4 regions of the Mesorhizobium sp. M2A.F.Ca.ET.046.03.2.1 genome follow, and region 3 is predicted to be linked to each of the others. Evidence: riboswitches for the same ligand, from Rfam matches in the RefSeq annotation. Region 3 holds a riboswitch; each other region holds the start of a gene.
What was found. A riboswitch is a leader RNA that binds a small molecule or an ion and turns the genes downstream of it on or off. The one in region 3 is predicted to bind cobalamin.

Region 1 (5,645 bases), 2.5 Mb from region 3:
GCCGGAGAAGCTGTTGGTGAGCGACCGCGCAACGGCAACCGCAGGATTGGCGAAGGACGTGGACGCGGTGAACCAATAGGCCGCCGTGATATAGAGCCCGACCAGCCACGGCACGGTCCGCCGCTCGAAGCGCAGGCCGGCGAGAATGACGACGACAAGGCCGAACGCCGCGACGCCTTCGGAAAACCACTGCGCCGGCCCGGTCCGCGGCTTCGTCGCGACCTCCAGAACCGGCAGGGCGAACATGAGATGCGCGGCGATGGTGCCGGCGACGCCGCCGGCGAATTGCGCGGCGATATAGGCAGGGAGATCGCGGGCAGGCAGAGACCGGTTGAGGCAGAACACCAGCGAAACCGCGGGATTGAAATGCGCGCCGGAGATCGGACCGAGGATGGTGATCAACACCACCAGCATGGCGCCGGTCGCGAGCGTGTTGCCGAGCAGCGCCAGCGCGGTGTCGTGCGTCAGCGTCTCGGCCATGATGCCGGAACCGACGACCGTCGCCACCAGCAGTCCGGTGCCCAGGGCTTCGGCGACGAACCGGCGCAATGGATCGAAGCCGCTCATCGGTTTGCCATGCTGGGCCAAGGGCGCGGCAGTCATTGCGTGGTCCCCTCGCCCGGCCGGCAGCAAGGCGCGGCAAGCGCCAGCGCGCAGATCTCCGGGCGGCCCGAGCAGCAATCCTCCATCAGGAAACGGATCAGGCCGGACAGCGCGTCGTACTCGGCGCTGTAGACGATCGAGCGGGCATCACGCCGCGCGGTGACGAGGCCGGACCGTTCCAGTTCCTTGAGGTGGAAGCTGACATTGGAGGGCGAGACCTCCACCTGTTCGGCGAGCGAGCCGGCGGAAATGCCTTCCGGTCCGGCAACGACCAACAGGCGCAGCAGGCGCAGGCGGGTTTCCTGCGACAGCGCGCCAAAGGCGATCAGGGCTTGACGTTCATCCACGTTTCGATAATCCTTGAAATATTGAAATGAGGAATAGCCGACATGCTGTCTTCTGACAATCATAAAAACGCCGCCCCGATCGACCCCTCCGACCTGACCATCGGCGACCTGCTGGGCGCGCTGGCCGACTACAAGGACAGGCCGCTGGTGTTCCGCTATGACGGGCAGACGGTTAAGCCAGGCTATCATGTCACCGAGGTGAAGGCGGGCCAGTTCTCGGCGCTGGATTGCGAGGCCAATCCGGAATCATGGTCGGAGATCTTCGTCCAGCTATGGGACGTGGACGAAGGCGGGCCGGTCCATATGCCGGCCGGCAAGTTCGCGGCGATCATCCGCAAGGTCTCGGATCACGTGGCTCTCGACCAGTCGGCGAAGCTGACCTTCGAGGTCAGCGACGGGATCCGCCCGATGGAGCTGCACCGCGCAGCCCAGCCAAGCGTCGTTGGCGGCGCTATCGAGGTCGTGCTTTCGCCACGGCCAGCGAGCTGCAAGCCGCGTGACCGCTGGCTGAAGGAACAGGCGGCCGCTGGCAAGCCGTGCTGCGGAGAGAACAGCTGCTGCTGACCCGGCGAACGGCGCAGAGCGCCGCCGTGCTTTAGAATCTGATCATGCCATTGTGCTGCAACAAATAGAGGGCCACGAGAATGATAGCGATCAGCGCCACCCAAACGGCTGTCCTGCTCATGCACGAATCCCAATTGATCGGCCCCCATGAACGCACGCGCCACGGTTGCGTTCCCGATGTGCCGGGTTGCATGCCGTCCGGACAGGATCAAGTCGCGAATTGCTGAGAACCGCGTCAGTCCTTCGGCGCGTTGCTGTAGAGCGCCACGCCGATGCGGTCGTTGCGCCGCCACCGCACCAAGGCGCGATAGGTCATATCGTCGGCTGGGACCTCGAGCAGGAAGCGTTCCGGGATCTCCGTATCGGCGGCGACGCGCAACTCCGCGCCCTGCTCGTGCTGATTCCTGACCGAGCAGCCGATCCTGACGGCACCGGCAATGATCGTGGCTTCCTTGAGCACGAATTCGCGCGCATGAAGACGGCGCTCGGTCTCGGGATAATTGGCCATATCCGGCGGCTCCTAAGGCAAGGCTCTCCTCGCCACTGGGCAGCACCATAGCAGCAAGGCGTTTCCGTTCCGTTAGCGGTTGCTGAAACAGCAGGATTCGTCTGCACCGCGGCCCATTAGCAGAAAAGCTGTTTCCGGCGCTATCTCGCGCCGGCGACCCCGCTCGCGTGCAGCACCCAGCGGCGGCCGTCGTTGCGGAACTCGGTGAGCGACAGCGGCTCGATGTCGATCTTCCAGACCGAGGAGAGCGGCGCGCCCAGCACATGCACGATGGCGGCGCGGATCGGCACGGCATGGGTGAGCGCGACGGTGTGGCCGCCCCCCTCGCCGGCCAGCCGCTCCATCAGCGCGGCACCCCGCCGGGCGACGGCGGCAAGCGATTCGCCGCCATGGGGTGCGGCGTCCGGATCGGCAAACCAGGCCGCCATGCCTGCCGGGTCCTCGGCCTGCACCTCCTCGAAGCTTTTGCCGGCCCAGCGCGCGAAATCCTGCTCGGCAAGCAGCGGCTCGACGGTCGCGTCAAGGCCAAGCGCCTCGGCCGTCCTGCGCGCGGCGAGCGCCGGACTTGTCCAGACGCGGTCGGCCCGGCGCAGCGACGAAGCGATCGCGCCGGCGCGGTCGAAGGCGCTCGGCTCCGGCGCCTCGTCCGATGGAAAGCGGCCCTTGCGCGCGGCCTGCGTCGCGCCGCTTGCGATCATCGTCAGGCGGGCGAACATCCCAAAACTCCGTGGTCCAGTGAAATTTCGGCCAGGCGAAGCCGCGTTGGCCATTACATGTCGTTGACAGGCGAACGAAGTGCTGACAAGTGTTTTAGCGCTATACGGGATTGGAAGCCGGTGCGAGTCCGGCACGGTCGCGCCACTGTGATCGGCACCAGCCGAAAGTCAGGCCTTATCCCGCAGCACAGTTGGATCAACGGGACGCAGCATCCCACAGGAGGTCAAATGTCCGACACCACTTTCGCCCCGACCTACGGCCCGGTTGCGATTCCCGTCCGCGAGCTTCTGCCCTGGGCAATCTTCGCCGGCCTGATGCTGATGCTGATGATCTATTTCGTCGGCGCGGAAGAAGGCGCGACCTCGCTGATCCGCGGCACGATGGTGCATGAATTCGTGCATGACGGCCGCCACCTGCTCGGCTTCCCCTGCCATTAGGATCGGTTCAGCGAAGGCTGAACCGTCCTAGGTTTTGGTCTGACGCGCAATCCCGGACGGAAAACCGTTGCACACTTTTCCTGGAATTGCTCTGGAGCGGCTTCGGCATCGCTGATGCCGTTCTGAGATTTGGCCTAATGCAATTCCGGGCGGAAAACGCTCAATTTTTCCGGGAAATTGCTTGAAGGGACTCTGACATGGTCGGAAAACTTTTGCTGCGCGGCATGCTTGTCGGGCTAGTGGCGGGGATTCTGGCGTTCGCCTTCGCCCGCGTCTATGGCGAGCCGCAGGTCGACAAGGCGATCGCCTTCGAGGAACAGCAGGCGCAGGCCGCCGGCGAGGCGCCGGAGCCCGAGATGGTCAGCCGCGTCACGCAGGCAGGCATCGGTCTGGCGACCGGCGTGCTGGTCTATGGCGCGGCGCTTGGCGGGCTGTTCTCGCTGGTCTTCGCCTATGCCTATGGCCGGCTGGGCTCGCTCGGCCCGCGCAGCACCTCGGCGCTGCTGGCGCTGCTCGGCTTCCTTGCCGTGATCGTGGTTCCGAGCCTCAAATACCCGGCCAACCCGCCCGCGGTCGGCAATCCCGAAACCATCGCCTACCGCACCGAACTGTTCTTCATCATGATCGTCATCTCGATCGCCGCGATGGTGGCGGCGGTGGGCCTGGCGCAGCGGCTATGGAGCAAGCTCGGCGCCTGGAATGCCTCGATCGTCGCTGGGCTCGCCTTCCTCGTCGTCTTCGCGCTGGTGAAGGCGGCGCTGCCCGACATCAACGAAGTGCCGGAGAACTTCTCGGCGACGGTGCTGTGGCAGTTCCGCGTCGCCTCGCTCGGCATCCAGCTGGTGCTGTGGACCGTCGTCGGGCTCGGCTTCGGCGCGGTTGCCGAGCGCGTGGTCGCCGTGCGCGACCAGCGCGGCCCCGCCCGCCGCTACGCTTGAACTCCCATGCGTTGGCCGCCACGGTTCCGTGCCCTGGCGGCCAAAGCGGCTCAACGGTCGACACGAGGGCTGAGCCGCTTTGGTCTTCTGTTTTCTCGCAATTCCGGACGGAAAACCGCGGCACAATTTTCCTGGAATTGCTCGGTTGCAGTGCTGCTCGCCCTGCTGGCGGCAGCCTCGGCGCAGGCGCATAGTGGCTCCTCCGCTCCGCCTCCCCCAGGCATCCAGATCCCCAGCCTAACCCACGGCCAGATGGCTGTGATCGCGCGCTATCGTGGCGACATCCTGGATTTTGCCCAACGCCAGACCGTGACCGACCCGACCTTCCGGCGGCTCTACAATCACGGCAATCTGCAATACACCTACTGCCTCTGGGGCTTGATGCCGGGAAGCCTCGGCGACGAGGAGAGCCCGTTCAACGAATGCAGCCACGCCTATCTCGCCACCGCCAAGGCGCTGCTCACCTATATGGCGACGATGCCCGCAGCCGAGCGCCAGGCGAAAGTGCTGATTTCCGACATCGACGCCGACATGGTGCGCAGCGGCGCGTCCTGGATCCTGTGCCAGTTCAGCGGTGAGGCCTTCAGCACCGGCGCGGTGATCGAGCCCAGATGGCGGGACATGGTGTTCCACCTGCCGAGCCTGGCGGTGCTGCTGGTCACGATGGCGGCGCTCGCCGCCGCAAGTTGGGCGATCTTCCGTCTGCCCTCGCCGCGGGCCGGCACCGTCTAGAACGATTCAGCCGTCGCCTAGCCGATCGCGTTGGACTCTCAGGCGCTGCTCAACTGACTGAGGCCGGCCGACCTCCTACGACACCAGGCGACGTAACGCGGCTCGTTGCGCCGCGCAGATCGTGCCAGGCGGCGCGACTATTTCGAGCGTGCCCCATAGGCGGCAAGGAACGCTTCGACCGAGGCATCGGCGTGGCGCTCAAGGTCGGCTTTCGAGCGCGGGTTGCTTCCGGTGAACATCGCTTCGTTCATCGGAATCCAAAGCAGCATGCCAAAGAAATGGCTGGCCGCCAAACGGGGATCGCCGGTCTGCAACAAGCCTCGGCTGGTGAGCTTTTCAAAGCACTCCGCCACCGAGGCAAGCATGCGCTCAAAGCCTTTGTCGTACCAGCTACGGCCAAGCTGCGGCATCCGATCGGCATTGGCGATAATCAGACGCCGGAGCTTCAGCAACTCGTCGTTCATCAGCGTCGTGGTCAATCGCCGGGCAAGCTGCTGCAGGCCGCCCTCCAGGAATTTTGCCTCGGAAAGCAGCATCGTCACGGACTCGACAACGTCGTTGACCTGAGAAGCGGTGGACTCCACGACTTCGGTGAAAAGCGTCTCCTTGTCCGTGAAATGCTTGTAGACAGTCTGCTTCGAAGCGCTCGCCCTGGTGGCGATCTCCTCCATGCTGGTCCCATCGTAGCCCTTGGCGATGAAGGCGGCGGTCGCCGCCTCGATGATCTCACGATCCTTACGGGCCGATCTGGTCTCAACAGCAATTTTCATAGCGCCCCTCTATCAGTACTAGACGGTAC
Region 2 (5,645 bases), 1.3 Mb from region 3:
CAGGTGCACCTTGCCTCCTCGCTGTAGAGGGGTTTCAACGTAGCTGGGCGTCTAGATGCATACCGCGGCACGTCTCGCCAGGCCGGTGTCTGCTGCAACTAAGAAGGCGATTGTGCATCAGGTGCGCTGAGACAGCGAAGGTAGTCAACCCGACGATGCAAGACGTCCGCACGGCGAATTGGCGCACCGAAACGTTTACGCCGCAACCTCCTTATTGCCGCACGGCCCACTGAGCCCCCTTCGCGCATCGCTCTGAATCGGTACAGTCGCCGGCATTCTCGCCTGGAGAAGATTCAGTGACACAAGACGTGCCCAGGCCGCGCATGCACGAAAGACATTGAGGGTTGAGATCCAATGATTATAGCGCATCTGCTCGACATGGACGGGGTCCTGGTCCGGGGCGGCCAACCGATTTCTGGCTCGGTCGGCTATGTTGCCGGGCTAGTCGCCAAGGGTGAGCCCTTTCAGATCTTCACCAATAACTCGCGGTTCACGCCAGAAGATCATGCCGAGCGTCTAAGAGCGGTTGGCTTCGCCGTGCAGCCAGAGCACATCTACACATCGGCGCTCGCCACCGCGCGGTTCATGGCGCTGCAAAAGCACCGATCAACTGCCTATGTTATCGGCGACCACGGTCTGGTCGAGGCCCTGCGGCAGGCAGGCTGCCGAATAACAGAGTTTGCCCCCGAATTCGTGGTCCTCGGAGACACCACGTCGTACCACTACGAGCAGATCGCAACTGGCGCTGAGCTTGTGGCGAAGGGCGCGCGCTTTCTCGCCACCAACCCGGATGCCACTGGCCCGACCGAGCGGGGCTCCCATCCGGCGTGCGGGGCTGTCGCGGCACTAATCGAGAAGGCCACCGGCCGTCAGCCCTATTTCGTCGGGAAGCCGAACCCGTTCATGATGCGCGACGCGCTCGACCGGCTGGGAGTTCGAGCTGTCGATACCATCATGGTCGGGGACCGCATGGATACCGACGTGCTCGCGGGGCTGGAATCGGGCCTGAGAACAGCCCTTGTGCTTACTGGTGTGACCAAGCTGGCAGACATAGAGCGGTTTCCATTCAGACCGGACTACGTGGTCGAGTGCCTTGCCGATCTGGGCCAAATCATAGCGAACCAATAAGCCGAACGCACCCCTACACGAAGACCGAACGCTCCTCTACGTTCCGCATGCCGGCCGTCAACCTGGGCAATGATCGGGAGGAACAGCCGGCCCGCATCCAGAAAAGAAGTGATAAGCGTGACAACTTAGTCGAAGTGCACCCATGTAGGGCAAGCAAGTTCATTGTGAGCTTCACTGCTTTGGTTCTGCACGTTCCAGCGATCGCACCGGAATTGATCCGGTGATTGGGTGCGCCCGTTGTCGGATCGTCGACGATGTCCGCAATGTCACACAATGCTTTCAGAGCGATTGCATCGTTCCTAACGATTTTCCCAGTTGGCACGACGATGCGTTCTCTGTGCAAGAGCACTGCGACGCGGCCGACCCGAGAAGGCACCACCTGATGATCACGCCGTTCCAACAATAGGGGCGCCGCCTCCAACGAGCGCCGATCAAACGGAAGCCATCGCGCTTTCATTCGTCTGGTTGTCCGGACATGACGAATTCGATTTCGGGCCAAAAGTGAGTGCACCCGATGACCCCCATGTTTGTGGAAGGCGAACGGGCACTTGCGTCGACGGCCGGCCAGTCGGCAAACACCCTGAAGCACTTCGGTGGAGCGCAGTTCGAGCGCGACGGGGCGGCGCTGAATGCCTTTCGACCGACCCGACCCTCGTAAGCGGCTTTGGGCGAAAGAGACCGATCAGCGCAAGGTGTTACTCGCATAATCACATAAACATCTCGTTATATGGTATTGACAAGGATCGAAGCGGCTGTGATTGTACGCATGTCATGGTTCTTCGCGCGGCACTGCCGTAGCGGAGCTAAGAGGGAAGCCGGTGCGATGCCGGCGCTGCCCCCGCAACTGTTAGCGGCGAGCCAAGCCCATTGATGTCACTGAGGCGAACGGCCTCGGGAAGACGGGCGGAGGCTTTGACCCGCGAGCCAGGAGACCTGCCACGACGAACAACGTCCACGGGCGGGGTGTCTGGTGGTCGCGGTAGCTCGGCTTCGTGCCGCCTATTCGCGGGTTCCTTGTCCCCCGCCCCAACCATCGGGGTATGGCATGACTGTCTCTCAACGAATTCCTGTAGCAACGCTCGGCGTGCCGCGTATCGGTCGACGGCGGGAACTGAAATTCGCGCTTGAAAACTACTGGTCCGGAAAATCTCGCGCTGCCGATCTGCTCGCGACGGCGAAGACGCTGCGTGCCGCTAGCTGGAGGGAGCAGCACGATCGCGGCGTGTCGAAAATCCCGTCCAACGATTTCTCGCTTTATGACCACGTGCTCGACACAGTCGCCATGGTCGGCGCCGTTCCGGCACGATACGCCTGGACTGACGGCGAGGTCCCACTCGATATCTATTTCGCCATGGCGCGCGGCAATCAAGGTCAGGCCGCGGATTGTGGACCTGCCGGTGACGAGCCTGCGGCCAATGGGCAGGGCCTTGCCGCGATGGAAATGACCAAATGGTTCGACACCAACTACCACTACATTGTGCCGGAACTCAGGGACGATCAGAGCTTTGCCCTCTCGTCGGCGAAACCGGTCGATCATTTCCTCGAGGCCAAGGCGCTCGGCATCCACACTCGCCCGGTCCTGCTTGGACCGGTTACCTTTCTCAAGTTGGCGAAGTCACCTGAGGAAGGTTTCAACCCTATCGCGCTCCTGCCACGGCTGCTGCCCGTCTACGAGGAACTCCTGCAGAGGCTAAAGCTCGCGGGAGCCGATTGGGTGCAGATCGATGAGCCGGCGCTCGTGCTCGATCTGATTCCCAACGAACGGGATGCGCTCCAATTCGCCTACTCCCGGCTGTCGAAAGCAGCACCCGAGTTGAAGATCATGGTCGCTACCTATTTCGGATCGCTGGGAGACAATCTCGAGACCGCAATTTCTCTGCCCGTGGCGGGACTGCACGTGGATCTCGTGCGCGCTCCAGAGCAGTTGGAGGCCGTCGGCCGGCTCGCGCAGAAGGAACTTGTGCTCTCGCTCGGGCTGATCGACGGCCGCAACGTCTGGCGCGCGAACCTGCCTGCGATATTTGACCGTATCAAGCCGATCGTCGCCGGTTGGCCGCTGGAGCGGGTGGAGATTGCCCCGTCCTGCTCGATGCTGCATGTGCCGATCGACCTGGACTTGGAGACGGCACTCGATGCGGATGTGAGGTCGTGGCTCGCCTTCGCAGCGCAAAAGACCGACGAGCTGGTCGTGCTCGCCCGTGCCCTGGCCGAAGGCCGGGACGCAGTGGCCGCCGAACTGGAGGCGTCGGCTGAGGCTGCCGCCGTTCGCGCGACATCCGCCAAGGTGCATGATCCGCTCGTCGAAGGCCGGGTCGCCAGGATCAAGGTCGGCATGACGCGCCGGAAGAGCGCATTTGCCGGCCGCTCCAAGCTTCAGGCCGACGTGTTTGGCTTGCCCCCCTTCCCCACCACGACGATCGGCTCCTTCCCGCAAACAGCCGAGATTCGCAAGGCGCGGGCAGCTCATGCCAAAGGCCAGCTGAGTTACGTCGACTATGAAGCGTTCCTGAAGAAAGAGATAAAAGCCGCCGTTCGCTGGCAAGAAGAGATCGGACTCGACGTGCTGGTCCACGGCGAATTCGAGCGCAACGACATGGTGCAATATTTCGCCGAGCAGCTCTGCGGCTTCGCCTTCACGCAACACGGGTGGGTGCAAAGCTATGGCTCGCGCTTTGTGCGACCCCCGATCATCATTGGAGATGTGTCGCGACAAAATCCGATGACACTACATTGGTGGCGATATGCCCAGTCGCTAACGCTGAAGCCGGTGAAAGGCATGCTTACCGGTCCCGTGACGATCCTCAATTGGTCCTTCGTCCGAGACGACCTTCCGCGCTCAGCCGTCTGCCGTCAGGTCGCGCTCGCCATTCGCGATGAAGTGAGCGACCTTGAAAAGGCCGGCGCTAAGATGATCCAGATCGACGAAGCCGCACTGCGCGAGGGCTTGCCGCTGCGCCAGGCCGACTGGGAGGCCTATCTCGACTGGGCCGTCGAATGCTTCCGGCTGGCTTCAACGGCCGTCGAGGATGCGACCCAGATCCACACCCATATGTGCTACTCCGAGTTCGGCGACATCGTGGACGCTATCGCCGCAATGGATGCGGATGTGATCTCCATTGAAGCCTCGCGCTCGCAGATGGAACTGCTCGATACGCTTCGAACCTTCAAGTATCCGAACGATATCGGACCTGGCGTCTATGACATTCACTCGCCGCGGGTCCCGGAAGTGGGCGAGATTTCCAACCTCATCATGCTTGCGCGCGATCGATTGTTGGATGACCAACTGTGGGTGAATCCCGACTGCGGCCTCAAAACGCGCAGATGGGAGGAGGTCCGCTCTGCCCTGGTGAACATGGTGGCTGCGGCACGCGCAATTCGGGAAAAAGCGCAAACGGCGTAGGACTCGGTGACACTTGCCGGCGGTGAGCGGCGACGCTGCACCCCGGGCGAAGTAGGTTGAGGAGGCTATCCGGCTCACCCAAAGAAATCGACCTGCCGCCGACCGAAGCGCCTCCGTAAGCTTGGTCTGGTCGGGCCTTGTTATGGCGCGGCCACGCCAGCTGTTCCGAAGGCGGGCGTTGGCGGGCGATCGAAGCAGGCCGGCCCTCAAATGAGCCGGCCAGAGATCAGACGGCTGACCCCCAGCGGTTTCGGACTACTCCGGATTTAAGCTAGTCCAATATCACTATCATCTTTCCGATGCGATCGCCGAAACCTCCGTTCCGACATCGGCGACCATCGGGAGAGGCATCGGCGATCACGCGGGGCCGGTCCAAGGGTGTTCCGGGAAACCGGATGCAGGGCTAATCTGGGGGGAGGTTCAAACGGCACTTCTGTTGACTATCGTGACAGTATCGACGCTCCGCCATCTGCAGTCGGCCAACTCTCGCTCAATGGCCCGTCTGCCTCTGTCTCCAATTACGATCGCCGCGCAGGCGAAGCCGAACGACCGCAGCTTGGCTGGCGGACCCCTTGTGTTTTGATGTTGGAAGATCCCACGCGCGACCAGGAAAGCCATTGCGGAAGTAACGGGGTTGGCTTGCTCCTGGCGGATGCCGGCAGGGATGTTCGGACCGTGGCCAACAGCGATGCGCAGAGGGCCGAAATTCATGAGCGGCGTCATAAATCTCAATCGTTGCGCAGAATGCGTGCTTCGAGCGCGGCTGCGACGAAAGCTCGTCGAGCGGCTGGCGCATGGGTCTTACCGCGTAACACCTGCAGACAGACGTCCATCGCTATTCTGCGTTTATCGGTCTCATTATGCAGATCCCGCAGCAAGATAGCGGCCGCGTCGTTGACGTCCACCACGATGCGCTCTGAGCTGCGGCGGCTGACCTGAACAACGACTGGCCTCTCAAATCTGATCAACCCGGTCATCCCCCCTCCTCCACAGCCACTATGCGGCAAACTGCCCCGGTCGTATTTCTTTACTCAGTCGAACGCGACCGATGCACCTGCACCACTGAGGCTGGCCATTCACGACCAAGCGATCGCCATGAGCTGCGTCTGGCCATAGT
Region 3 (5,645 bases):
GCGCAGACCTGCCGCTGGTCGCCAAGCTGCCGGGCAATGTCGAGGTCAAGCGCGGTGAGACGCTGCGGCTCAACGCAAGCGCCAGCGATCTGCATATTTTCGACGCCGACGGCCATTCCTTCACGCTGCATCGCGAAGAGGCGAAGGCAGCCTGAGCGCAGAGCCGCTGCGGCAAAGAGAAGCGGCGGGCCCTGGCCCGCCGCTCCTGTTTTCAAATCACGGTCGGCTGTTAACGATTGCCGAAGTGGTCGCGGTCGCTGCCCTGCTGCGGAGCCGACTTCTGCGCGTCGCGGGACGAATTCAGCAGCTTGTAGACAGGCGAGTCGGTGCCGATCGACGAGGTGCGGGTCGTATCCACGGCGGGAGCCGGCTGGTTGACTCCGCTGTTGCCGTGATTGTCGCTGCCCGCAAAAGCAGCCGAGGAAACGGCCATGAGAGCCGCGGTGGCAAGAATGATCTTTTTCATCTCAGTACTCCTGAATTTCCTGATCCGACCGAGGCGACGGGCAAACCCGTCGCCGTTCGAAGTCGGCTGTTAGTTGTTACCGAAAAGGTTGCGGTCGGCGCCCGTGGTGACAGGCTTCTGTTCAGCCGGTTCGGACTTGCGGACCGAGGCTGTGTAAGAAGAGTCGACCGTGGCGGCCGGCGGGTTGGCAGCCTGCGCGTTGTAATTGTCGCTACCGGCAAAGGCGCTGCCGGAAATTGCCAGAAGGGCGGCGGCAGTGAGAACAATCTTTTTCATTTTTGCTACTCCAGTATTTTTATTCAGTCCGTCTAGCGGCGTGTCTTGGGAATGAAATCGCGTCGTTCGGACAGCGCTCATTTGGGTGAGCCGACTGCGGGATTCCAATCACGAAGTTTTTTCGTCTGGACCATGAATCCGCCTCTTGAAGTTTTCATAAGCATGCCTACAACCATTTTTTTGCTAAGTTCAATCAATGACTTATGTGATTTATGCTGCTGGCTCACCAAGTGTGTCGGAGCGCCAACGTTCACAGCGTTCTGCACGCACCGTCAACAGAAACGAACCGTTCGGTTCGATTTTAGAATCTGCTAATAGTCACTTTTTGATACTGTTAACCATCAACGACGCTCCCGAACCTCGTCCGGGAGCACCCCTGGAAGCCGGTGGCATGGCGAGAAGGACGAGAATCGGCAACGTGAACACGCCGCCCATTGTCGCGCCGTATGGATGCGATGTCGTTTTCATGCCGACGGGAAACCGGCCGTCGTGGTTAGATCAGGCCATCTCAGGTGCCGCTTCGTCGCGACGAGGCGGAGAATTGGGAAGCCGGTCGAAATCCGGCGCTGCCCCCGCAACGGTGGTGGAGTGAGGTCGCAACGGGAGACCACTGGGCCATGGGCCTGGGAAGGTGTTGCGACCGCCCGCGAGGGCAACTCCAAAGCCCGGAAACCAGCCAGAGACATTTTGAACTCGACTGATCGCGGTGGGCGGTCAAGAGGCGGACGGCGCGTGCCCGGCCCTGCCGGTGGCGGTCGTTCTTCTCCATCACCACCAGTTCAGTCCTTGATGCGAGGACAGGACATGGATGCGCGCAACGACATGCTGAGGCTCCTGCAGAGCCGCAAGCAGGGCTACTCGCTTGAGCAGCCCTTCTACACCGATCCCGACTATTTCAAGCTCGATATGGAGCTGATCTGGCATCGTGACTGGTTGTTCATCGGCCATGATTGCGAGCTGCCGAAACCAGGCAGCTACATCACCGTTCAGATCGGCGATTATCCGGTGGTGCTGGTCCGCGACCAGAAGGGAAGGATCAACGCTTTCCACAACTCCTGCCGGCATCGCGGCAGCCGCCTGTGCAACACCGACAAGGGCACCGCCGCCAAGCTGGTCTGTCCCTACCATCAGTGGACTTACGAGCTCGACGGGCGGCTGCTGTTCGCGCGCCAGATGGCGGACGGCTTCGACAAGAGCCAGTTCGGACTGAAGCCCGTGGCCTGCGAGAGCGTCGGCGGCTACATCTTCATTTGCCTGGCAAAAGAGCCGGCCGACTTCGCGCCGATGCGCGCCATGATCGAACCCTATGTCCTGCCGCACCGGCTGAGCGAGGCGAAGGTCGCGTTCGAATCGACGATCGTCGAAAAGGGCAACTGGAAGCTCGTCTGGGAAAACAACCGCGAGTGCTATCATTGCGCCGGCAACCATCCGGAACTGTGCAAGACTTTTCCGGAAGCGCCGACGGTGACAGGTGTGCAAGGCGCCGACAGCGATCCGGAAATGCTTGCGCACTGGGCGAAATGCGAGGCGGCGGGTCTGCCGAGCCGGTTCCGGATCGATCCGGCCGGGCAATACCGCGCAACGCGCGCGCCGCTGCTGCGCGACGCCGTCAGCTACACGATGAGCGGCAGACGCGCCGTGACGAAAAACCTGTCCGCCAGCGTCGCCGCCTACCGCATCGGCACGTTGATGCACTACCATTACCCGACCACGTGGAACCACATCCTCATCGATCACGCCGTCACCTTCCGTGTGCTGCCGATCAGCGCCACCGAGACCGCGGTGACGACGAAATGGCTGGTCCACAAGGACGCGGTGGAAGGCGTCGACTACGATCTGGCAGAACTCACCCATGTCTGGACCGAGACCAACGATCAGGACCGCCGCATCGTCGAGGAAAACGCGCTCGGCATCCTGTCGCCGGCTTACGAGCCTGGTCCCTATTCCGAGTTGCATGAGGGCGGTGTCATCCAGTTCGTCGAGTGGTACGCCTCCTTCATCGGTCCGCGCCTTGCCGAAGGCGGTCGCCCGGCGTTGCGCAGCGTCGCCTGAAGGCTAAGGAGATGAACGCGATGACGGATCTCGGCCTCTATCGCCATCTCGACGAGATGGCGCCCTGGAACGACAGGCTGCAGGTGCTGGAAGTGATCGGCGTCAGCGACGAGGCGCCGCAGGTGAAGACGTTCACCTTCCGCTCCGACAATCAGACCTGGTTCCGCTACAAACCCGGGCAGTTCGTGACGCTGGAATTGCCGACGGCCGACGGGCCGCTGATGCGGACCTACACGCTGTCGTCCTCGCCGTCGCGGCCGTTCTCGATCGCGGTGACGGTGAAAGCGCAAGCCGACAGCGTCGGCACGCGCTGGATGTTCGACAATCTGAAGCCCGGCGTCCATGTGAAGGCCTACGGGCCGACCGGCGATTTCTCGCTGCACAGCCATCCAGCGGCCAAATATCTGTTCATTTCGGCCGGTTCCGGCGTCACGCCGATGATGTCGATGCTGCGCTGGCTGAACGACTGCGCGCCCTGGACCGATGTCGGTTTCGTCAATTGCGCGCGGCGGCCGGAAGAGATCATCTTCCGCAAGGAGCTCGAACTGCTCGGCAGCCGCATGCCCGGCCTGTCGCTCGGCTTCATGATCGAGGAGCGGTCGAGCCGCGAGGGCTGGTTCGGCCATATGGGCCGCATCGACGCGATCCGGCTGCCGCTTCTGGCACCCGATTTCCGCGAGCGGGAAATCTTCTGCTGCGGGCCGGACCCCTTCATGCGCGCCGTGCGCCAGATGCTGGAGGCCGCCGGCTTCGACATGAGCCGCTACCATCAGGAGAGCTTCGCGGCGCCGGCCGTGGAAGAAGTCCCGGCGCCGTTCGCGATGCCGGCCGGCGACGAAGCCAAGCCGCTCGCCGAGGCGGTGACGCCGGTCCGCTTTTCGCTTTCAAACGTCGATGCGGAATGCGTCCCCGGACAGACCGTGCTGCAGACGGCGCGCGCTTCGGGCGTCAGGATCCCGGCGGCCTGCGAGTTCGGTCTCTGCGGCACCTGCAAGGTGAAAAAGGTCTCCGGCGAGGTTTCGATGAGCCACAATGGCGGCATTCTCGATCACGAGATCGATGACGGCTATATCCTGGCCTGCTGTTCGAGGCCGTTGTCGGCGCTGGACATCGAGGCCTGAAGGCTTGTCGGTCGAGGCAAGGGCCGTTGCGGGAACACCCTCGCCGGCCGCTGTCCTGCCGAACAGAAGTTCAGTGCCCGGAGGCGTCTCGTGGCGAAGGCTCGCCGAGCAATCGGCGCGCCGGATCAGGATGATTTTCCGTTGAATCGCCATCCTGATCCAGCTCTTTGTTGGAGCATGATCTCTTCCGAAAACCGGTTCCCACTTTCCGGGATCATGCTCTTTGTTGAAGCATGATCCCTCCCGAAAACCGGCACCCACTTTTCGGGATCATGATCTAAACCCCGTAGCGCTCGGTGCGGATGATCCCCGCCGGAACGCCGGCGCCGATCAAGGCGTCGGCGGCGGCCGAGACGAACGCATTCGAGCCGCAGACATAGGCGAGCCTTGGCGTCTTGGGCAGGCGCTCGACGGCCTGCGCCATCATGCGGGCGTCGACGCGCCGGGAATAATCGGAGGGCCGCCTCGCCGGTTCGCGGGTCAGCGTCAAAACCAGGTCGAATCCGTCGCGACGGTCGTCGAGGCCGATCAGCTCGTCGCGGAAGATTACCTCGTCCCAGACCCGCGCCGAAAACACCAGCGCGACGGGCACCGCCGTGTTGCGCAGCGTGCGATGACGCACCATCGCCATCAGCGGCACAACGCCCGAGCCGCCGCCGACCAGAAGGATCGGCCCGCCGTCGCTCTCCTCCCAGATGAAATGGCCGCCCAGCGGCCCGCGCAGCTCGATCTCGTCGCCGACGGCGGCCACGTCGTGAAAGAAGGGCGAGACCTCGCCGTCGTCCAGCCGCTCGATCGCCAGCTCGACGCCGCCGCCTGCTTCTGGCGCCGAGGCGATGGAATAGGAGCGGCGCGCCTGGTAGCCGTCCGGGGCCGTCAGCCTGATGTCGACATGCTGTCCGGCAAGGTGAGCGAAAGGCCGCGACGGCTGGAACCAGAAGCTGGTGACGCGCGGCGTGCGCTTTTCGATGCGGGTGATCGTGGCTGCCTGCCAGGGCGATTGCGGCGACGGCTCGGCGCTCATCGATTGCTGCTCACGCGTCGCCCCTCACCGGTCGCTGGAATAGCGCTGCTCGCGCCAGGGGTCGCCATACATGTGATAGCCGCGAAGCTCCCAGAAGCCCGGTTCGTCGCGCTCGGTGAACTGCAGCCCGTTCACCCATTTGGCCGACTTCCAGAAATAGAGGTGCGGCACCAATAGCCGTGCCGGCCCGCCATGATCCGGCGTGATCGGCTTGCCTTCATAGAGCAGCGCCACCATCGCCTTGCCGGTGACGAGGTCCTTGGTCGGCACATTGGTGGAATAGCCGTCAAAGGACAGCGCCAGCGTGTAGGCGGTCGGCGGCTCGATGCCGGCGTCGGCGAGGATGTCGTCGATCATGACGCCCTGCCAGGGCGTGTTGAATTTTGTCCAGGCCGTCACGCAATGGATGTCGCGCGTCATCTTGCTCTGCGGCAGCGCGTTGAACTCGGCCCAGTTCCATTTCTTGATCGGCTTTGGCCCGTGCTTGAGGGTGAAAGACCAATCCTCCGTGCGCACGCGCGGCGTCGGCCCGGCCGAAAGCACGGGAAAACCCTGCTCCAGATACTGGCCGGGCGGAATGCGCGCATCGGTGTCGGAAGGGGGACGCCGTCCGGAAAAGAAGCCGCGCGTGATCATCAAGACATCCCTCGTGCCGGATTCGATCGACCGTAGGGAGTGTTCTCGAATACGCCTCGGGGGGCAACAG
Region 4 (5,645 bases), 1.9 Mb from region 3:
CTGTCTCTGACCTATGTCGACGAAATCATACTCGGCTACAACATCCGCATCAATTCGAACTCGCCCTTCGAGACGGCCCGGCAAGGCGTCGTGCTGTACGCCCAGAACGGCAAGCACATGGTCAAGAACGCCGTCTGGCTGGCTGCGATCATGTGGGGCGTTTCTTTCGTGATTTTCCTGTTGATGCTGGCGCCTGCCGCCGCGATCCTCTGGGTCATGCCCGGACAGCTTGCCGGCTGGGCCTTCGTGCTGGCCATCGTCTTTGCCTGGGCCTTCAAGGCGGCCTTCATCGAGCCCTTCGCCATCGCCTCGCTGATGCAGGTGTATTTCGAGACCATCGAAGGCCAAGTGCCCAATCCAGAATGGGACAACCGCCTCGCCGAGGCGTCGTCCAAATTCAGGGAGCTGCGCGACAAGGCGCTGGGCTCCTTCGGCGGCTCGCGCTGGGATACGCCCCGGGCCGCTTGATCACTGCTGGCGACCTAGCCTTGCAATCGCCGATTTGAGCGGCGCCTCGCCGGCGCCGCGAAACGTCTCGCTCATCACCAACTCGGGCAGCGGCAGGCGCTTGCCCCAGCCATGCGCTTCGAGGTCCGGCTTCGGCGCGAATGCCGAGACGCGGCCGACGCAGAGATAGGCGATCGGCGTGACATGCTCGGGGATCGACAGAAGCTTCTTCAGCGCCTCCGTCTCGATGATGCTCACCCAGCCGACGCCGACGCCCTCGGCGCGTGCCGCCAGCCAGAAATTCTGCACCGCGCAGACGGTGCTGTAGAGATCCATCTCCGGATTGTGCCAGCGCCCGAGCGGTGAGTCCTTCGACCGCTGCCGGTCGCAGGTGATGCAGAGATTGAGCGCGCTTTCGCAGATGCCTTCGAGTTTCAGCTTCCGGTAGAGCGCCTGCCGTTCCGCCTCGATCGCCGGCAGTTCCTGCTCGCGCGCGGCGAGGAACAGGTCGCGCACCTGTCTGCGCCGCTCGGCATCACGGATGACGATGAAATTCCACGGCTGCATGTAGCCAACAGACGGCGCATGGTGCGCGGCGGTGAGAAGCCGCGCCAGCACACAGTCATCCAGATTGTCGGGGACAAAATGGCTGCGCACGTCGCGCCTGGTGAACATCGCCCGGTACACCGCGTCGCGCGCCAATTGGTCAAAGTCGTCGCCACACGCGGCGATCGCTGCTGCCGTCATCGCTTTTCCCCTTGCGACAAGCAGTCCCCCGCCTGACCAAGCGGAAAACCATGTCTGCCGGGCCGGTCTTCTGGCTCGGGATCGTCCCGCTCCGGCGCCTTCCCGTCATCGACAGTGGCATTTGCCGGCGCGGTCCCCCTCACAGCGTTGGGCACGCCACGGAATAAAACCGTGTTCCCGATTCTCCCGCGTCGCGGGCACCAGGCAGCGGGACGACCTTACCGCGAAGTTCGGCACCCGCCAATGGCGCGGACGACATGGGCTGGCGCAATTTCCCCAGCCATTCGGCTTTTCAAACATGGTCATTACGGCCGCGGGTGCCTAGATTAGGCGCCATGGCCACCCGTCTCTACACGCACCCAATCTTCCTCGAACACCTCACGCCGCCCGGCCACCCCGAGCGGCCTGACCGCCTGCGCGCCATCGAGCGCGTGCTGGACGACGAGGCGTTTTCGGCGCTCGACCGCGTCAAGGCGCCGGAAGGCGATGAGAAAACCATCGTCTATGCGCACCCCGAGACTTTCGTCGAGCGCGTGCGTGCGGCGATCCCCCGGACCGGCATCGTCTCGATCGATGCCGACACCAGCGCCAGCCCGAAAAGCTGGCAGGCCGCGGTGACGGCGATCGGCGCGGCCAACGCGGCGGTCGACGACGTCTTCGAGGGCCGCGCCTCAAATGTCTTCGTCGCCGCCCGCCCGCCGGGACATCATGCCGAAAAGGCTACGGCGATGGGTTTCTGCCTGTTCAACACGGCGGCCATCGCCGCCCGCTATGCGCAGAAGAAGCATCAGGCCGAGCGCGTCGCCATCGTCGATTGGGACGTCCATCATGGCAACGGCACGCAGGACATCTTTTGGGACGACCCGTCGGTGCTCTACTGCTCGACCCACCAGATGCCGCTTTACCCGGGCACCGGGGCGAAGAGCGAGACCGGCGCCGGCAACATCGTCAACGCGCCGCTCGCGCCGCGGACCGGCAGCGACATGTTCCGCGACGCCTTCCTGTCGCGCGTGCTGCCGTCGATCGATGCGTTCGCGCCGGACCTGATCATCATTTCTGCCGGCTTCGACGCGCATCACCGCGATCCGCTGGCCGAGATCAATCTGACCGAGGACGATTTCGACTGGGCGACCGGCCAGTTGATGGAACGCGCCGGCCGCCACAGCTCCAACAGGCTCGTCAGCCTGCTGGAAGGCGGCTACGATCTGCAGGGACTGGCATTTTCAGTCGCCGCCCATGTCGGGCGGCTGATGAAGGGATAGGGTATGGCAGTGGAAGGCAATGAGGACGTCAAGGCGATGAGCTTCGAACAGGCGCTCGACGCGCTGGAGAAGATCGTCGACGATCTGGAGCGCGGCGACGTCCCGCTCGACCAGTCGATCAAGATCTATGAGCGCGGCGAGGCGCTGAAGGCGCATTGCGACCGACTGCTCAAGGCGGCTGAGGACAAGGTTGAGAAGATCAGGCTGTCGCGCGACGGCAAGCCGGTGGGAACGGAGCCGCTCGATGCGGAATAGTTTGGGTGGGCAGAGCAAGCAGGTAAGGAGTTCAAGCCATGTGCCGCAACATCAAGACCTTGGCCAATTTCGAGCCGCCGGCGACCAATGACGAGGTGCATGATGCAGCGCTGCAATTCGTGCGTAAGCTGAGCGGCTCGACGAAACCGTCCAAGCGCAACGAGCATGCTTTCTATCACGCCGTGGAAGCGATCGCCGCCGCCGCGCGCGAACTGATCGATTCGCTCGAAACCAGCCAGGAACCGCGCAATCGCGAGGAAGAGGCCGCCAAGGCGAAGGCCAGGTCGGCGTTGCGCTTCGCCTAAGGGATAATCATGAGCTTTTTTCCCGGAAACGACCCTGAGCCCGGCGATGCCTTCGCCTGCGACCAGATCGAGCTGATGGTCATCCCGAACGCCAAGGACATCGGCGGCTTCGCGGTGCGCCGCGCCTTGCCGACGGCAAAACGCCGCCTGGTCGGGCCGTTCATCTTCTTTGATCGCATGGGCCCGGCCATCCTGCGCGCCGGCCACGCGCTCGATGTGCGCCCGCACCCGCATATCGGGCTCTCCACTGTCACCTATCTGTTCGACGGCAAGATCAGGCATCGGGATTCGCTCGGCACCGAAATGGTAATCGCGCCGGGCGACGTGAATTTGATGACCGCCGGGCGCGGCATCGTTCATTCCGAGCGCACCCCGGAGGAACTGCGCGGCGCGCCGATGTCGGTCTCCGGCCTGCAGACCTGGCTGGCGCTGCCGGACGGCAAGGAGGAGATTGCCCCGGTGTTCGCCAACACGTCGGTGGCCCGCTTGCCTGAGATCGATGCCGGGGGCGTCAGCGGCCGCATCGTCATCGGCGAATTCTCCGGCCTGCGCTCGCCGGTCGCGACCGCATCGGACACGCTTTATGCCGATCTGCGCCTGGCGGCGGGCGCCAGCGTGCAAATTCCGGCCGATGCCGAAGAGCGCGCCATCTACACGCTGGAAGGCGACGTCTCGATCGCCGGCGATGTTTTTCCGGCCGAGCGGCTCCTTGTGTTCAAGCCGGGCGAGGAGATCGTCGTCTCCTCCGAGCGCGGCGCGCATTTCATGCTGTTCGGCGGCGCTTCGCTCGGTTCCCAGCGCTACATCTGGTGGAATTTCGTCTCGTCCTCGAAGGAACGCATCGAGCAGGCCAAACAGGAATGGAAGACTGGCCGCTTCGATATCGTTCCTGGCGATGAGGAAGAGTTTATCCCGCTGCCTGAGGGTTAGTTCTCGAGCACACAGAATTTTTAACGGCTCGGATATGCGTTTCTAGGTGCATGCCTTGGCGATTGGCCGAAACGTCCCTTGCGTCGTCATCCTATGGCGGAGCAAGGAGCGAAGCGACGCGGCGCAGACCATAGGATCCATGCCGTGACTTCCAAGCGTTGCAACGGTGCAGAATTCTGCTCCGCTGCGCTCTTCGGCCAGAGTCACGGCATGGATTCCAGGGTCTCCGCGACGGAGCTTCGCTCCTGCTTCGCCCTGGAATGACGACGTTGGGGGGGCTTCCGCCAATTCCAGCCGTTTTCGATGGCTTGCCAAAACAAGCAGCGCCACGCGTCACTGGCGCGCATTTACATTCGCCCGGCGGCGGCCTATGCCGCGCATGATTAAGGCGCAATCTGCTGGTAGCGCCGTGTTCGATCAATTGAGGCAGGACGCGCCCGAGTGAAGCCAGACACGCCGCTGCTCGACAAGGTCCGCATCCCGGCGGACCTGCGGAAGCTCGATGAGGGGCATTGCCGCAGCTTGCCGCCGAACTCCGCGCCGAGCTGATCGACGCCGTTTCGCAGACCGGCGGCCACCTTGGCGCCGGTCTCGGCGTGGTCGAGCTGACGGTTGCGCTGCATTATGTCTTCAACACGCCGGACGACCGGCTGATCTGGGACGTCGGCCACCAGGCCTATCCGCACAAGATCCTGACCGGCCGCCGCGACCGCATCCGCACGCTGCGCCAGGAAGGCGGCCTTTCCGGTTTCACCCGGCGGGCCGAGAGCGAATACGACCCATTCGGCGCCGCACATTCCTCGACCTCGATTTCGGCCGGTCTCGGCATGGCCATGGGACGCGACCTGTCGGGTGGCCGCAACAATGTCATTTCCGTCATCGGCGACGGCTCGATGTCGGCCGGCATGGCTTTCGAGGCGCTGAACAATGCCGGCGCGCTCGATGCTCGCCTCATCGTCATTCTCAACGACAACGACATGTCGATCGCGCCACCGACCGGCGCCATGAGCGCCTATCTGGCCAGGCTTGCCTCCGGCAAGGCCTATCTAGGCTTACGCGATTTCGGCAAGAAGCTGACATCCTATCTCGGCAAGCGCGCCGACCGCGCCATCACCCGCGCCGTCGAGCATGCGCGCGGCTATGTCACCGGCGGCACCCTGTTCGAGGAGCTCGGCTTCTACCACATCGGCCCGATCGACGGGCACAATCTGGAGCATCTGATCCCGGTGCTGAAGAATGTGCGCGACAACGGCAAGGGCCCGGTGCTGATCCATGTCGTGACCCAGAAGGGCAAGGGCTACGCGCCTGCGGAGGCCGCGGCCGACAAATATCACGGCGTCAACAAGTTCGACGTCATCACCGGCGCGCAGGCCAAGGCGCCGGCCAACGCGCCCGCCTACACCAAGGTCTTCGCCGAGAGCCTGATCCAGGAAGCGCGCGAGGACGAGCGCATCGTCGCCATCACCGCCGCCATGCCGAGCGGCACCGGCCTCGACCTGTTCGGCGAGGTGTTTCCGTCCCGCACCTTCGATGTCGGCATCGCCGAGCAGCACGCGGTGACCTTTGCCGCGGGCCTCGCCACCGAAGGCTACAAGCCTTTCGCCGCTATCTATTCGACCTTCCTGCAGCGCGCCTACGACCAGGTCGTGCACGACGTGGCGATCCAGAAGCTGCCGGTGCGTTTTCCCATCGACCGCGC

Region 1: linked by a shared signal. The riboswitch ahead of EJ072_RS00305 (CbtB domain-containing protein) and the one ahead of EJ072_RS12235 (aromatic ring-hydroxylating dioxygenase subunit alpha) in region 3 are both predicted to bind cobalamin.
Region 2: linked by a shared signal. The riboswitch ahead of metE (5-methyltetrahydropteroyltriglutamate--homocysteine S-methyltransferase) and the one ahead of EJ072_RS12235 (aromatic ring-hydroxylating dioxygenase subunit alpha) in region 3 are both predicted to bind cobalamin.
Region 4: linked by a shared signal. The riboswitch ahead of bluB (5,6-dimethylbenzimidazole synthase) and the one ahead of EJ072_RS12235 (aromatic ring-hydroxylating dioxygenase subunit alpha) in region 3 are both predicted to bind cobalamin.

The regions. Positions count from the first base shown of each region.
Region 1 covers NZ_CP034449.1:45,335-50,979, forward strand. Annotated here, with positions in the region: gene EJ072_RS00280 (MIP/aquaporin family protein) at 1-567, opposite strand, end outside; gene EJ072_RS00285 (metalloregulator ArsR/SmtB family transcription factor) at 600-950, opposite strand; gene EJ072_RS00290 (DUF6428 family protein) at 993-1,514, shown strand; gene EJ072_RS00295 (PilZ domain-containing protein) at 1,750-2,022, opposite strand; gene EJ072_RS00300 (histidine phosphatase family protein) at 2,163-2,738, opposite strand; adenosylcobalamin (AdoCbl) riboswitch at 2,824-2,968, shown strand; gene EJ072_RS00305 (CbtB domain-containing protein) at 2,967-3,176, shown strand; gene EJ072_RS00310 (CbtA family protein) at 3,374-4,114, shown strand; gene EJ072_RS00315 (hypothetical protein) at 4,265-4,846, shown strand; gene EJ072_RS00320 (TetR/AcrR family transcriptional regulator) at 4,984-5,616, opposite strand.
Region 2 covers NZ_CP034449.1:1,295,677-1,301,321, forward strand. Annotated here, with positions in the region: gene EJ072_RS06245 (HAD-IIA family hydrolase) at 355-1,128, shown strand; cobalamin riboswitch at 1,884-2,084, shown strand; gene metE (5-methyltetrahydropteroyltriglutamate--homocysteine S-methyltransferase) at 2,174-4,528, shown strand; gene EJ072_RS06255 (DUF982 domain-containing protein) at 5,257-5,505, opposite strand.
Region 3 covers NZ_CP034449.1:2,583,365-2,589,009, forward strand. Annotated here, with positions in the region: gene ugpC (sn-glycerol-3-phosphate ABC transporter ATP-binding protein UgpC) at 1-155, shown strand, start outside; gene EJ072_RS12225 (DUF680 domain-containing protein) at 230-466, opposite strand; gene EJ072_RS12230 (DUF680 domain-containing protein) at 536-742, opposite strand; cobalamin riboswitch at 1,236-1,438, shown strand; gene EJ072_RS12235 (aromatic ring-hydroxylating dioxygenase subunit alpha) at 1,547-2,794, shown strand; gene EJ072_RS12240 (hybrid-cluster NAD(P)-dependent oxidoreductase) at 2,815-3,915, shown strand; gene EJ072_RS35940 (hypothetical protein) at 4,006-4,152, shown strand; gene EJ072_RS12245 (ferredoxin reductase) at 4,193-4,939, opposite strand; gene EJ072_RS12250 (sulfite oxidase-like oxidoreductase) at 4,964-5,575, opposite strand.
Region 4 covers NZ_CP034449.1:683,435-689,079, reverse strand. Annotated here, with positions in the region: gene EJ072_RS03420 (hypothetical protein) at 1-468, shown strand, start outside; gene bluB (5,6-dimethylbenzimidazole synthase) at 469-1,194, opposite strand; cobalamin riboswitch at 1,237-1,414, opposite strand; gene EJ072_RS03410 (histone deacetylase family protein) at 1,530-2,456, shown strand; gene EJ072_RS03405 (exodeoxyribonuclease VII small subunit) at 2,460-2,711, shown strand; gene EJ072_RS03400 (DUF2277 family protein) at 2,750-3,016, shown strand; gene EJ072_RS03395 (pirin family protein) at 3,026-3,946, shown strand; partial or broken gene dxs (1-deoxy-D-xylulose-5-phosphate synthase) at 4,388-5,645, shown strand, end outside.